DNA from 3 places in the Photobacterium kagoshimensis genome. Region 2 is predicted to be linked to each of the others. Evidence: predicted binding sites of a transcription regulator. Region 2 holds the regulator's gene; each other region holds the start of a gene.
The links. The regulator CRP, encoded in region 2, controls carbon source genes, mostly activating them, when cyclic AMP is high. The targets are predictions, from matches to a motif close to TGTGANNNNNNTCACA.
Positions count from the first base shown of each region.

Region 1 (5,007 bases), on a different contig from region 2:
AGATATCGTATAACTTACAGAGCGCTATAAGTTAATGGAATATCTGGGTTGAGTGCTTCGAGTGTATTTTTTGTATCAGCAAGGTGACTAATACTGCTACTTTGCTCAACAAGTGCGGCTTCAGCAATACGGTTTAACTCGTAACCGGCCATGTTCATGTTGATCAGTGCCACTTGCAGCGGTGGTAGGCTTGGGTTGAATGCGGCATTTTCAGCGTACATACCAACGAAAATACGACCGTCATCAGCTTTTAAAGCAACACCACTGAAGTTCTTGGTATAAGGCGCATGAGCGCGGTTAGCGGCTTGGCAAGCTGCCTGAACAAGCTCGCTTTCTTCATCAACACCAAGGCCATGGTTGATTTCGGTTAACAGTCTTTCGGTGATGCCTAAATCATTTGGGCCGAATGATTCTGGTAAATACTGTTGTAGTGTTTTTTCTTCACGCTCAGGTAACTGAACTTTAATGGTGTCTGCTGTGCTCAGTTCATTCATGAATTGGCGACAGTGACCACAAGGGCTGTAGTTAATGGTGATATCTTTAACACCCGTTTCGCCTTTAACCCAAGCGTGGCTAATCGCAGATTGTTCTGCGTGGACCGTTTGCGAAAGTGCAGCGCCGACAAATTCCATATTGCCGCCGAAGTATAGGCGACCGGAGTTACCTCTAACCACAGCACCTACACAAAAATGAGAAAGGGGAGACACAGAATACGTGGCTGCAAGAGGAAGCAACGCAACGCGCAATTCGCTGTCAGTCATATGAGTTTGGCTGAGTAAGTTGTCGAATTGCTCCGCACTGATGGTAGCATCGAAATTGCCATCTTCCAGCATAGGCTTAATTGCAGTTGCAAGATCAGCCGGTAAAGAACCTAAAGCATCCATTACTTTAGTGTGCATGGTGGATTTCTCCGTCTTGTGTATGGAGAAATATTGTAGACAGGTCAATAGAATAATAGTGTGATCCTGATCACGTTGTCATTTATCTTGTTTCACCCATTACATATCTGAGAGTGAGGTCACACAAAGGTCGAAAATTGATATCCTTATTTTTCAATGAATTAGTTTTATATTCGATTACTTGCACATAATTAGTAACCAAACAAAGATGCAATCAATGGAAAAAGTACAGGGGCAAGTATTGAGGTCATCACTCCACAAATCACTAAAGCCAGTGAACTAAAAGCACCTTCCTGATAGTTTTCTTCAGCCGCTTTTGCGGTACCAAGTGCATGTGAAACTGTCCCCATTGTTAACCCTTTTGCTATTGGTGCTTGAATACCAGCCAGCTTAAAGAGTGGATAGCCCAGTACGGCACCGAATAACCCTGCAATGATCACCATAATGGCTGCAATAGCGGGTACGCCCCCAATTTGCTCTGCCACAGCCATCGCAATGGGTGTCGTTACAGATTTAGGTAAGATGCTGGCTACTAACTCGACATTTGCACCAAGCGCAAACGCAATACCAGCCCCCGTTACCATAGAAAGAACACTGCCAATAAAGCAAACAGTAAAAATGGTTTTCCACTTTGCACGGATTTGTGACAGTTGCTCATAAAGCGGGAATGCAAGGGCAACAACGGCGGGTTCTAATAAGGCATTTAACCATTTGTTTTGTTCAAAATAAGTCTCATAAGGTACGTTTAGCCACATAAGCAAAGGGATAATAATGATGAGACAAATAAGCAAAGGGTTGACGATAGGATGCTGAAGTCGTTTTGAAATAAGACGAGCGATATAGAAAACGACTAAGGTTGTGATTAACCAGATCATTATTTTTCCTTATGGTGCGCTGCAATACCGATAACAAGAAAGACGACTAAGCTACTGCCGATGGTGCTGAGTAAAATAGGAAGACTATTGGCGCTTAGTAAAGCAAAGTGATCCATAAGGCCAACACCCACAGGAACAAATAACAATGCCATGTAACGAATTAAGAAATGGCAACCTGATTGCACCCAATGGGAACGTATAAGGCCAGCAGAAAGTAAACCAAAGAGAATAAGCATGCCTAGAATGCTACCGGGTATAGCGAGACCGAGTAATGCTTGTATGCCTTTACCCAAGAAAAGGCAGACGAGAATAATGCTGAAGGAGCGTAGATAACTCATGCTTTTATGTGATGCCAGTGGTGGTGCTTTTGTGTGGTGCATTCATCATACAAAATAAGTGTGACCTACGCCACACTTATTTCGTGCATATTGTTAAGTAGTAAACACAGGCGTTGTGATGAATCTTTAGCCTATCTGGCGATGTCTTTAGATAAATCACAGTAAGATGTTGTCGGCAAGAAAGAACAATGCGATGCCCGCAGCGGCAAGCAAAAAGACAGAAATCTTGTGCAACATACTGTGCTTTACAATATGCTCAGTGGCTGATTCTGAAGGCTTACTCTTGTCGGTTTTGTCGTTAGTAAACTGGGTAAACTTCGACTCTTTAAATGCATGTACAAGTCGACATGTTTTACAGGGAAGGGGAACGCGAAAGCCATAATGTGCAACGATCTCTATCGTAATTGCAGGCTGATCTTGTTGGGGGTTTAGTTTGCGATTGAGCGATACTAAAAGTGCATTAAGGTCGAAATTAGTGTGGCCATTTTCGTCGTAGGATTCGAGTTGGATAAATGTCTTATCGTACAGTGCTTGAGGGTTAATAACCTCACCTGCGCTGTAGCACAGCGCTTCAAGCAAGCGTGATTCATGCACAGTTAACATGGTCTCAGAACCATCTTGCCAAACTAATACCCGTAGATCGGGTTCAAAATCAACGCTGGGGAAACGATAACAGCGTGTCAGGGCTTTTGTCGTCATAGCTACCACTTAATGCTATCCATGGGTTGAACCTAGCTTGTGCTATTTATGTTCAGTAGATTAAGTGTGACTGGCTACGGCTGTTCCTTCAACTTTTGATGAGTGGAAACTGTCTTATTAAAAACACCCTGAAAACGAAGGTTATCAGGGTGTATAAGAAAGCCTTTCTTTTAAATAACTTAAGAGTTTAAGCTGTTTTTCTGATGTGCCGTTAAATTAGGCTAGCTGGATAACGTAGTCATACACTTTTTTCAGAATAGCCATCTTCTTCTCGTCACTTTGGTGTTCCATCGCAACGTTATCAAGATTTTCAATGTAAGCGGGTAAGTGGCTTTCAAAGTAATCTTGGCAATGGTGCTTCCAACGGATCTGTTCCTGCTGAGTCAGTGTGAGTGGGAAGTTGCGCGCACGATAGCGAAATAGCAAAGGCTTAATACGGGCATCCGCAACTTGCGGTTCAAAGTCGACAAGTTCTAGCGGATCCATTTCACGGATAATATCCATCGCGGTACGGTCAGCATGAGAGAAGAAGCCATCGTACAGTTTGGCATCGACGTTATCATGTGGTTCAAATTCACGGTCGACACTGAATATTTCAACTAATTTCTCACGCACTTCAGGGTGTGCTTTAAGCATTTGAAGATGTTTAAGGCAAAGTTCACGATCAATGCCTAGGCGTTCTGCATCGTCAGCCTTCAGTGTTTTGGCTGGCGCAAGCACTGGGCATTTATTGATATGTACAAGTTTGACTGGTACAGGTAGCTCATCTGGGCCAAGCTCACTGCGTTTGGTGTAAAGACGTTCGCGTAGCGTGTCGGCATCAAGCTCAATCAATGGTGTTGGATCTTTGGCTAAGTTAACCGTGATCACTGCGTTTTTATTATCAGGGTGCCACTCCATTGGAACAATCCAACTGGTATTACCGCACTCAGAGCCAAACATCCCCGACACATGCACTAACGGCGTTAAATTAATAATGTCGATAAGTTCTTGTAGCTTACGCTTGTTACGAAGATCAAACAGGTAGCTAAACAGTTTAGGCTGGTTTTTCTTGAGGATCTTCGCCAACTCAATCGTGGCGTACACATCGGCCATTGCATCGTGTGCATTGGCGTGTTCAATGCCGTTCGCAACAGAAAGGTGCTCCAATTTAAAGCTAGGGAAGCCTTCTTCATTGGTTGGCCAGTTTACGCCTTCTGGACGAAGGGCGTAGCAGGTGCGCATGATATCGAGCAGATCCCAGCGTGAGTTACCGTTTTTCCAACTCCACGCGTATGGGTCAAAGAAGTTACGATAAAGAGTATAACGGCTCACCTCATCATCAAAGCGCACGTTGTTGTAACCAATGACACATGTGTTTGGTTTGGACAGCTCATCATGAATTTTGGCAATAAACTCATGTTCTGGTAAACCTTTCTCCATCGCTTCTTGTGGCGTGATGCCTGTGATTAGGCATGCTTCAGGTGATGGAAGGTAATCACTAGGCGGTTTGCAGTAGATAACCAATGGCTCGCCAATGATATTGAGATCCATATCGGTGCGAATAGCGGCAAACTGAGAAGGGCGATCAACCGATGGTGTAGCACCAAAGGTTTCATAATCTAACCAAAGCATGGTCGGTTGATGATTGTTATTACTCATTATTTTTCCCTACAGGGATGAATTACTTTACTGCCCTCATAGTAGCAAAGAATAGAGTATCAACTAAGGTATTATGCCGTTCAAACGGGGTATTTGTTCTTTTTGGGCTGGCTTAGCGCTCTATCTGGGTGAGATGCGAAGGTTATGAGTAGAGAAAGAGAAAACAGAATAAATTTTAGATGTAAAAAAGGGCGTCCGAAGACACCCTTTTGAAATTTTATAATCTGACTAAATCAGAATTATGCACGCTCAACGTTAGCAGCTTGAGGGCCTTTTTGACCTTGCTCGATGTCAAAAGAAACTTTTTGACCTTCAGCAAGAGATTTGAAACCTTCGCCAGCGATAGCACGGAAGTGAACGAATACGTCAGCGCCGCCGTTGTCTTGAGTGATGAAACCGAAACCTTTCTCGTCGTTAAACCACTTAACGATACCAGTTGCTTTAGACATGACATGTCTCCTGAAAAAAATATAAAACACGCACTATTGCGTACTTAAGCCAACATAATGAATTACTTATGGACAAAAGAATGAGAAGCTCTTCAGGACAATAGCT
Region 1 is NZ_JAKJSO010000008.1:193,020-198,026, reverse strand. It holds gene cdd (cytidine deaminase) at 15-899, opposite strand; gene L4C35_RS01395 (CidB/LrgB family autolysis modulator) at 1,091-1,771, opposite strand; gene L4C35_RS01390 (CidA/LrgA family protein) at 1,774-2,154, opposite strand; gene L4C35_RS01385 (hypothetical protein) at 2,269-2,811, opposite strand; gene sbcB (exodeoxyribonuclease I) at 3,028-4,452, opposite strand; gene cspE (transcription antiterminator/RNA stability regulator CspE) at 4,692-4,901, opposite strand.
Region 1: L4C35_RS01390 (CidA/LrgA family protein) is a predicted target of CRP. The motif match lies at 2,172-2,187, and genes of this name have one in related genera.

Region 2 (5,007 bases):
ATTGGACTGTCGTTACGTGCTTACCATGAGCGTACAGGCCATAAAGAAAAAGAAGTGGCAGGGGCGACAACGGCCGTGCTCCGTCATCGGCCATTGGGCGTGATGGCGGTCTTTGGGCCGTATAATTTCCCTGGCCATTTACCCAATGGCCACATCGTTCCTGCATTATTGGCGGGCAATACTGTGGTATTTAAGCCATCTGAATTAACGCCTAAAACGGCGGAAGTGGCCATGAAGCTATGGCAACAAGCTGGCTTACCCGCTGGTGTGATTAACCTAGTGCAAGGTTCGCGCCCAACCGGTGAAGCGCTGGCGAGTTCAACAGGGATTGATGGCTTGCTGTTCACGGGGAGTGCGAATACGGGGCACATTCTTCATCGCCAATTTGCAGGGCAACCCGGTAAAATGTTGGCATTGGAGATGGGCGGTAATAATCCCATGGTGATCTCAAATGCCCATGGGGATGTTGAAGCCACAGTTTATACCATTATTCAATCCGCGTTCATTAGCGCTGGCCAGCGTTGTACCTGTGCCCGTCGTTTGTATTTGCCGAAAGGTGAAGTGGGTGATGCCATTGTTGCGCGTTTAGTCAAAGCAACCGCGCAGCTACGCATTGATGGGCCATTTGCTGATCCTCAGCCTTTTATGGGGCCGCAAATCTCAACACAAGCCGCTGATGGCATTATTGCCGCGCAAGCCAATTTGGTGCGCCTGGGTGGGGAGGTCCTGCTTGAAGCAAAACGTGGTCAAGGGGCGATTGTCTCACCGGCTATCATTGAAGTGAGTGCCATTGCTGACTTGCCTGATGAAGAATACTTTGGCCCATTATTGCAAGTCGTGCGTTACGACGACTTAGCCCAAGCCGTTACCTTGGCAAATAATACCCGCTATGGCTTATCGGCAGGCTTGATCTCCACCGATGATAGTGAGTGGCAATATTTTATTGATCATATCCGAGCAGGCATAGTGAACCGTAACCGTCAGCTGACTGGTGCGAGCGGGGATGCGCCATTTGGGGGCCCTGGCGCATCAGGTAACTTACGTCCGAGTGCTTACTATGCTGCTGACTACTGTGCTTACCCTATGGCATCGATGGAGGGTGAACAAGCTGAGCTACCTGCACAGCTATCGCCAGGTATTACTTTGTAAGCAAGTTGTGCAGACACCATCAAACTAAAAAAGAAGTGCCATACTGATTAGGTCGAATCAGGGCACTTCTACATCTATCATCAGCGGGGAGCATCTCAACATGGAAAGAGTAGAGCAACTGTTTAACAACCTATGGCAAGACTATATTCAACGTCTGTGCCCGTCAGCCGATCAGGTGCATACGCTGCTGACGGAGGATGAGCCTTTACTGAATGACCATATTGCCTTGCGGACATTTAACTTGCCTAAAGTGGGGCTAGACGTGTTGGCGGCGCCGTTTATTGCGATTGGTTACAAACCTTGCGGTACCTATCATTTTGAATCTAAAAAACTCTACGCCGAGCATTTTGAGCACCCCAACCCTGAGGCGCCGAAAGTGTTTATTAGTGAGTTGTTGGTGGGTCAGTGTTCTTCGCTACTGCAGCACGCGGTGCGTGGACTGGTTGATCAAGTGCCTGAGCAAGCGATGAAAGATCCCGCTTTCTTATATGGCGGCCGCCTGTGGGACATTGATTATGATACCTATGAGATGTTAGCTGCAGAAAGTGAATATGCGGGTTGGTTAGCGGCGCATGGCTTTGGTGCTAATCATTTTACGGTTAGTATTAATCAGCTTGAACAATTTACCGAAGTGGCTGAGGTGAACCACTTATTGGCGCATAATGGCTTTGCGATCAATGCCTCGGGCGGTGAAGTGAAAGGCAGCCCAGAAGAGATGCTTGAGCAGTCTTCAACCATGGCAGATAAAGTGCCTGTGGCCTTTTTAGATGGTGTGAAAACGATCCCCGGTGGTTTTTATGAATTTGCCAAGCGTTACTCGCAACCCGATGGTGAAATTTATACCGGATTTGTTGCCGCATCAGCCGATAAAATATTTGAAAGTACAGACAGCTAAAGCGCGGTTTGACTGACAATGACACCACAGCAAAATCTGTATGGGTATCACGGCAAAAGGCCATGTTGATAGCATGGCCTTTGTGCTATCTGGCGTTGTATTAATACAGGCTTTCTAAGGGCGGTGACCACTGCGAGCCTTCTTGACGCTGTGGTGTATTCGCCAATGAAATGTGCTGCTCGAGAAAGTGACGCTGACCACTAAAGCCTGTCATTTCGACCGTGGTCGGTAATGGGGCAATCGCGGTTGGTGGTCGGGAACTGGTGTTGTACGGAGAAAAACGTTCGATATCCATATCGTAAAGTCCACTGTGCTTATTGTTCTGAATTCTTGGTGGTATCACCCTAACGCCTGTTATGCACAATGTAGCAAAGGTGGCGGGGTTAGCAAGTGAAGATTCAGTGACAAGGTTAGCAAATTTGGATTTAGATATACGTGAGAGGTATGGCTGCTTCAGATATGAAAAAAGCCGCAAAAGCGGCTTTTTCTTAGCGATATTCGATGAATCAACAGATTAACGAGTACCGTATACCACGATAGTTTTACCGTGTGCAGAAATCAGGTTCTGCTCTTCAAGCATCTTCAAGATACGACCAACGGTTTCACGTGAACAACCCACGATTTGACCGATTTCTTGGCGAGTGATCTTGATTTGCATGCCATCAGGGTGTGTCATTGCATCAGGTTGTTTCGCTAGGTTTAGTAGCGTCTGTGCAATACGGCCTGTCACATCTAAGAATGCAAGGTCACCCACTTTTTGGCTTGTTACTTGAAGGCGGTTAGCCATTTGTGCCGAAAGGCGCATCAAGATATCTGGGTTTACTTGAATAAGTTGGCGGAATTTCTTAAATGAAATCTCGGCTACTTCACAAGGTGTTTTAGCACGAACCCAAGCTGTACGTTCTTGACCTTCTTCGAAAAGACCAAGTTCGCCAATGAAGTCGCCTTGGTTTAGGTAAGAAAGGATCATCTCTTTGCCTTCTTCATCCTTGATAAGAACAGCAACAGAACCTTTTACAATATAGTAGAGAGTTTCCGCTTTCTCACCCGCATGAATCAAAGTGCTTTTTGATGGGTACTTGTGAATGTGGCAATGTGAAAGAAACCACTCTAGTGTTGGATCTGTTTGAGGTTTACCTGGAACCATATTACTAACTTCCTCTGCGTTTGTTGCCCAACAACGACATCCCTATAATTTCAGTCTGGGCTTAACAATAGAATTGCTCGCTGGTTAGGATATTAAGTCAGCCGCTGGGCTGCAAGCTCACTTGAATAATTAATTGAGAGTTTAACTTTTTTCGGTCGGCATTTCTTGATATTGATCTATCTGAAATCGTCATTTTGTACTCATAAGTGTGCACATGATCACACGGTTGTTAGATTATGCAGAATTGACGCCAAAACACTAAGGAGAAAGCAATGCAGTCACGTGTGAAATGGGTAGAAGGAATGACATTTCTTGCCCAATCAAATTCGGGTCACAGTGTGGTGATGGACGGCAACGGTGGCGAAAAAGCACCCAGCCCGATGGAGTTAGTTTTGATGGCTGCGGGGGGGTGTAGCTCGGTCGATGTAGTAGATGGGTTACAATCTGCCGATCAAGGTATCACGGGCTGCGAAGCACAAATTTCCTCGGTGCGCCGCGAAACGGCACCACGCATTTTCACATCGGCGAATTTGCATTTTGTCGTGACGGGACATGATCTTGATGAAGGTTTAGTGGCGCAAACGGTCGCCAATTCACTTGAGAAATATTGCTCGGTTTGTTTGATGCTAGGTGAGGGGGTTGAGCTGACCCATTCCTATGAAGTGATCGCGGCATAAATTGATGAATGCGCAAGGCGTTGATGCGTGATGAAACGGAGACGTGAATGTCTCCGTTTTTGTCGCCTATCGCTTCACGGGTTCTGATCTGACGCTAGCCGATTTTGCCTGTTTCAATCAACTGTTGGATCAGGGGCCGCATTATCAATTCCATCGCAAAGCTCATTTTCCCGCCCGGTACCACCAAGGTGTTGTGGCGTGACATGAACGAACCTTGGATCATCGACAATAAATACGGGAAGTCGACATTCTTGATCCCACGAAAACGGATCACCACAAAGCTTTCATCCAGACTCGGAATGCCTTTGGCACTGAGAGGGTTCGAGGTATCCACTGTGGGAACGCGCTGGAAGTTGATGTGAGTCCGTGAAAATTGTGGCGTGATGTAGTTAAGGTAATCATCCATTGAGCGGACGATTGATTCCATCACAGCTTCACGGGAATGACCACGGTCACGGGTGTCACGAACAATTTTTTGAATCCACTCTAAGTTGACGATTGGTACCATGCCAATCAAGAGATCAACATGCTGCGCAACATTGGTTTCACCGTCGACCACCCCGCCATGTAAACCTTCATAAAAGAGTAGATCGGTATTTTCAGGCAGTGCTTGCCATGGCGTGAAGGAGCCAGGCATTTGGTTATAAGGCACGGCTTCATCAAAGGTATGGAGGTAACGGCGGAATTTACCACTACTGTCTTCACCATACTGGCGGAAAAACTGTTCGAGTTGCGGGAAATCGTTCGCTTGGGGGCCGAAATAGCTGATATGACGGCCTTGCTCTTTGGCTTTACGAATTTCGACATCCATTTCAGGCCGTGTAAAGCGGTGGAAGCTATCGCCTTCGAGCCAAGCGGCATTGATGCTCATCATATTGAACATTTTGCGGAAGGCTTCTGAAGTGGTCGAGGTGCCCGCACCGGATGACCCTGTTACTGCAATGATGGGGTGTTTTGCAGACATGACAAACCCTGTCGTTAAGATTAACGATGAGTTATTAACAGGATGTTGCGATTAGATCAAGTGTAAGCGGGGTCGAGTATTAGAAATTGAGATCTCGACGAAGCTTAATATCGACGGATTCGTGCAATTCAGAAAACATCACAACCGCATCCCCTTGGGCCAGCTGCTGGCGCAC
Region 2 is NZ_JAKJSO010000012.1:133,982-138,988, reverse strand. It holds gene astD (succinylglutamate-semialdehyde dehydrogenase) at 1-1,149, shown strand, start outside; gene L4C35_RS10035 (DUF1338 domain-containing protein) at 1,250-2,044, shown strand; gene L4C35_RS10030 (hypothetical protein) at 2,145-2,339, opposite strand; gene crp (cAMP-activated global transcriptional regulator CRP) at 2,559-3,191, opposite strand; gene L4C35_RS10020 (OsmC family protein) at 3,464-3,868, shown strand; gene L4C35_RS10015 (phosphoribulokinase) at 3,963-4,832, opposite strand; gene L4C35_RS10010 (YheU family protein) at 4,912-5,007, opposite strand, start outside.

Region 3 (5,007 bases), on a different contig from region 2:
GCATCTTTACCAACAAGTGCTTCAGCGATTGGGCCGTTTACAGCTTCAACTGCTTTAAGAACACCTTTACCTAGGAAACGTGCTTTGTCACCGTCACGTAGCTCAAGAGCTTCGCGAGAACCAGTAGATGCGCCAGATGGAGCTGCCGCCATACCAACGAAACCGCCTTCTAGGTGTACTTCAGCTTCAACAGTTGGGTTACCGCGTGAATCGATGATTTCACGACCTAGAACTTTAACGATCTTAGACATTATGTTTCCTCTTGCTTTATCTTCAAAATAAAAAGCTAAAAAATAGCAGTAGCATCCCCCGCTACTGCTACCAGTAATCCTTACTTATTAAGCTCACCGCGTAGGTTTGAACCTGCCGCTTTTACAAAGCCTTCGAATAGTGGGTGACCATCGCGAGGCGTTGAGGTGAACTCAGGGTGGAATTGAGCAGCCACAAACCATGGGTGGTTCGGGATTTCAATGATTTCCACCAGTTTCTTATCTGCAGACAGACCAGAAACTTTCAAACCTGCTTTCTCTAGTTTAGGAAGTAGGTTGTTGTTTACTTCGTAGCGGTGACGGTGACGTTCGTGCACTGTTGGGCTGTTGTATAGCTCACGTGCTTTTGAACCGTCCGCTAGGTGACATAGCTGAGAACCAAGGCGCATTGTACCGCCTAGATCTGATTTTTCAGTACGCTCTTCAACGTTACCTTCACCATCAACCCATTCAGTGATTAGACCAACAACTGGGTTTTTAGTTTCTTCGTTAAATTCCGTTGAGTGCGCATCCGCCAGACCCGCAACATTACGTGCGAATTCAATCAGTGCCACTTGCATACCCAGACAGATGCCTAAGTATGGAATTTTGTTTTCACGAGCGTATTGTGCTGTACGGATTTTACCTTCAACACCACGACCGCCGAAACCACCTGGTACTAGGATTGCGTCCAGACCCTCTAGTACTTCTGTGCCTTTAGACTCAACGTCTTGTGAATCAACGTACTTGATTTTCACAGATAGACGGTTCTTAAGACCAGCGTGTTTTAATGCTTCGTTTACTGATTTGTAAGCATCAGGTAGTTCGATGTACTTACCAACCATACCGATAACGACTTCATCAGTAGGGTTTGCTTCTTCGTAGATTACTTGTTCCCACTCAGATAGATCCGCTTCAGGCGCTGTAATGCCGAAACGTTGGCATACTAGGTCATCCAAACCTTGTGCTTTGATCAATTGTGGGATCTTGTAGATTGAATCTACGTCTTTCATTGAGATAACAGCTTTTTCTTGAACGTTACAGAAAAGTGCAATCTTCGCACGCTCGTTCGCTGGGATCATTCGGTCAGAGCGACATACTAGGATGTCAGGCTGAATACCGATAGAAAGTAGTTCTTTTACAGAGTGCTGAGTCGGCTTCGTTTTCACTTCACCTGCTGCTGCAAGGTAAGGAACCAGAGTCAGGTGCATGAACATAGTGTTCTCGCGGCCTTGCTCTACAGCTAACTGACGAATCGCTTCCATAAATGGTAGTGATTCGATATCACCAACAGTGCCACCCACTTCGACGATAGCAACGTCGTGACCTTCTGCACCTGCAATAACGCGTTCTTTGATCGCGTTAGTAATGTGTGGGATAACCTGAATGGTTGCACCTAGGTAATCACCACGGCGCTCTTTACGAAGTACGTCCGCGTACACGCGGCCCGCTGTAAAGTTGTTACGCTTGGTCATTTTGGTACGAATAAAACGTTCGTAGTGACCAAGGTCAAGGTCGGTCTCTGCACCGTCTTCCGTAACGAATACCTCACCGTGTTGAATTGGGCTCATTGTGCCTGGGTCAACGTTGATGTAAGGGTCTAGTTTCATCATAGTCACTTTAAGACCACGTGCTTCTAGAATAGCCGCTAGAGATGCAGCAGCAATACCTTTACCTAGAGAGGAAACAACCCCGCCCGTAACAAAAATGTAATTCGTTGTCATATTTAACCTGGAAGATTGGTGTAGAGGATATAAAAACTATCTGGACGGAGAGCAATGATACCAGACACCTTTTATCGCCACAACGTGAAAACTATCACAGCAATCATGAGTATTATTTGTTTCAAATCAATTATACGAGTTGCACAAACTGTTCGTGTAAAATAACAACAAAAGTATTCACTGAAAGCATATTCTAGCAGCTCGGGTTAACCGCATAATTTGATTAACTATTCGCCTTCTCACGCTGTTTTACCTGATCCCAAATGCCATCGAGTTTTTCCAATGAACACGCTTCAAGCCGTAGACCTTGTTCTAGCACACTTTCTTCCACTTGGCGAAATCGTCGCTCAAATTTTTTGTTTGCCAACTGCAAGGCTTGCTCTGGATTGACCTTAAGGTGGCGACTTAAATTGACGGAAGCAAATAACAGATCCCCTACTTCTTCGGCAATTTTGGCTTGATCAGGCTCAACTTGGATGACTTCTTCTAAAACTTCGTCAATTTCCTCTTTGACCTTGTCCACCACAGGACCTAGGGTATCCCAGTCAAAACCGTGTTTCGCACAGCGTCGTTGGATCTTATCGGCACGGCTTAAAGCAGGCAATGCGAGTGGAATATTTGCCAATACACTGTCGTCTTCTCCTTTTTGTTCGCGCTCTTTGGCTTTCTCTGCTTCCCAATTGGCGTTGATTTCTGCATCGTCAGCAAACTCGGCTTCACTAAAAACATGGGGATGGCGGCGAGTCAGCTTTTCATTCAGCCCTGTCACAACCTCATCAAAATCAAACAGTCCCTGCTCTTTCGCCATTTGGCTATAAAACACCACTTGGAATAATAAATCGCCTAATTCTGCTTTTACTTCTTGCCAATCTTGCTGATAAATCGCATCAGCCACTTCATAAGCTTCTTCAATAGTATGCGGTACGATCGAGTCAAACGTCTGCTTGATATCCCACGGGCACCCTTGTTGTGGGTCACGTAACGTCGCCATGATTTCAAGTAATTGAGTTATTGCTGCTGAATTCATCTGTTTCATTTTGTTCTCACTTAACAAAACGGGAAGCACTAAGGCTTCCCGTTATTTATTTTATTACACTGAGCGAACTCTATAGCCACTTAGTATAAGCGCTTCGCTTCTGCGACGTCTTTCACTTGCTCAAGACGTTTTATAACCTTGCTCAGCACTTCCAGATCCGTCAGTTCTAATTCAAAATCCATGATCGACATTTGTTTCTTGTAATCGATACGGCTCTTCATGCCCGACACTTTGGTTTTTTCATTGGCTAACGTATTGGTCAACTCTTTGATCAAACCGTTACGCTCAGAAGCAATGACACGTACTGTAATGTTGTAGTTACCAACAAATCCACCGCCCCACACCGTTTTAATTAAACGCTCTGGCGCATGGTGACGCAACTCATCAAGCTGTTCACAGTCGCTGCGGTGCACCGAAATGCCACGGCCTTGAGTAACAAAACCTGTGATGTCATCACCAGGGATCGGCTGACAACAACGCGCTAAATGCGTCATTAAGTTGTCTACCCCTTCCACCACGACGGCATCACGTTGTGGTTTCTGGGTACTGGTGCTGCTCTTTTCACTCGCTTCGGTCAGCTTATCAAGCAGTTGCTTGTCTTCTTCTTCTGCGGTTGGCTTGTTCACCAAGGTATTAATATGATTAACAACCTGGTTGATACGCAAGTCACCACTGCCAATACCGACAAACAACTCATCGAGGTTTTTGGCATTGAAACGCTTTAGCGCATACAGCTCAGCGTCTTTCATGGTGGCGCCTAACTTATGCAAGTCAGCATCCAACATTTCACGCCCAGCGATCAAGTTTTTATCACGCGCCTGTTTTCTAAACCACGCATGTACCTTGGCACGGGCACGGCTAGAGGTAACAAAACCCAAGTTGGGGTTTAGCCAATCACGCGAAGGGTTCGGCTCTTTCTGGGTGATGATTTCAACCTGATCACCCATTTGTAAGTTATACGTGAAGGGAACAATGCGCCCTTCAACCTTGGCACCAATACAGCGATGGCCCACTTCAGAGTGAATGTGATAGGCAAAATCGAGTGGTGTCGCATTCAGCGGCAAATCGACGACATCACCTTTAGGTGTGAAGGCATACACGCGATCATCGAATACTTGACTACGGAGTTCATCCAGCATTTCGCCAGAATCTGACATCTCTTCTTGCCAAACCAGTAACTTACGAAGCCACTCAATTTTCTCATCGTATGATGATTTACTGCCGCCGCCTGCTGTTCCACCTTCTTTATATTTCCAGTGCGCCGCGACACCCAGCTCCGACTCTTCATGCATCTGCTTGGTACGGATCTGGATTTCAATCGTTTTACCTTCAGGCCCTAACACGACAGTATGGATAGACTGGTAACCATTAGGTTTCGGGTTTGCCACGTAGTCATCAAACTCTTTTGGTAGATGACGGTACTTGGTGTGCACTACCCCTAACGCGGCATAACAATCTTGCAGTTGGTCGGCAATAATACGTACCGCACGTACATCGAACAACTCATCAAAATCGAGGTTCTTTTTCTGCATCTTACGCCAGATGCTATAGATGTGTTTCGGACGACCTTGCACCTCAGCATTGATGCTAGCGCTCTTCATCGAGTCAGCCAGATCTGTTACAAAGTGCTCGATGTATTGCTCACGAACGATGCGACGCTCAGACAACTGCTTAGCAATACGTTTGTAGGTATCAGGGTGTTGGTAACGGAAAGCGTAATCTTCGATTTCCCACTTTAGCTGTCCAATACCCAGGCGGTTCGCCAACGGAGCATAGATGTTGGCACATTCTTTGGCTGCTGCTCGACGCACTTCATCTGGCTCATCTTTCACTTCACGCAGATTACAAATACGCTCTGCCAGTTTGATAACGACGCAGCGAAAATCGTCGACCATCGACAACAGCATACGGCGAATATTATCGACCTGTGCAGATTGAGCCGCGCCTTCCGTGGTCGCATTTAGTTGACGAATGGCTGCCATTTGGTCAACCCCCGCCA
Region 3 is NZ_JAKJSO010000025.1:58,901-63,907, reverse strand. It holds gene eno (phosphopyruvate hydratase) at 1-251, opposite strand, end outside; gene pyrG (glutamine hydrolyzing CTP synthase) at 332-1,972, opposite strand; gene mazG (nucleoside triphosphate pyrophosphohydrolase) at 2,196-2,999, opposite strand; gene relA (GTP diphosphokinase) at 3,089-5,007, opposite strand, start outside.
Region 3: pyrG (glutamine hydrolyzing CTP synthase) is a predicted target of CRP. The motif match lies at 2,056-2,071, and genes of this name have one in related genera.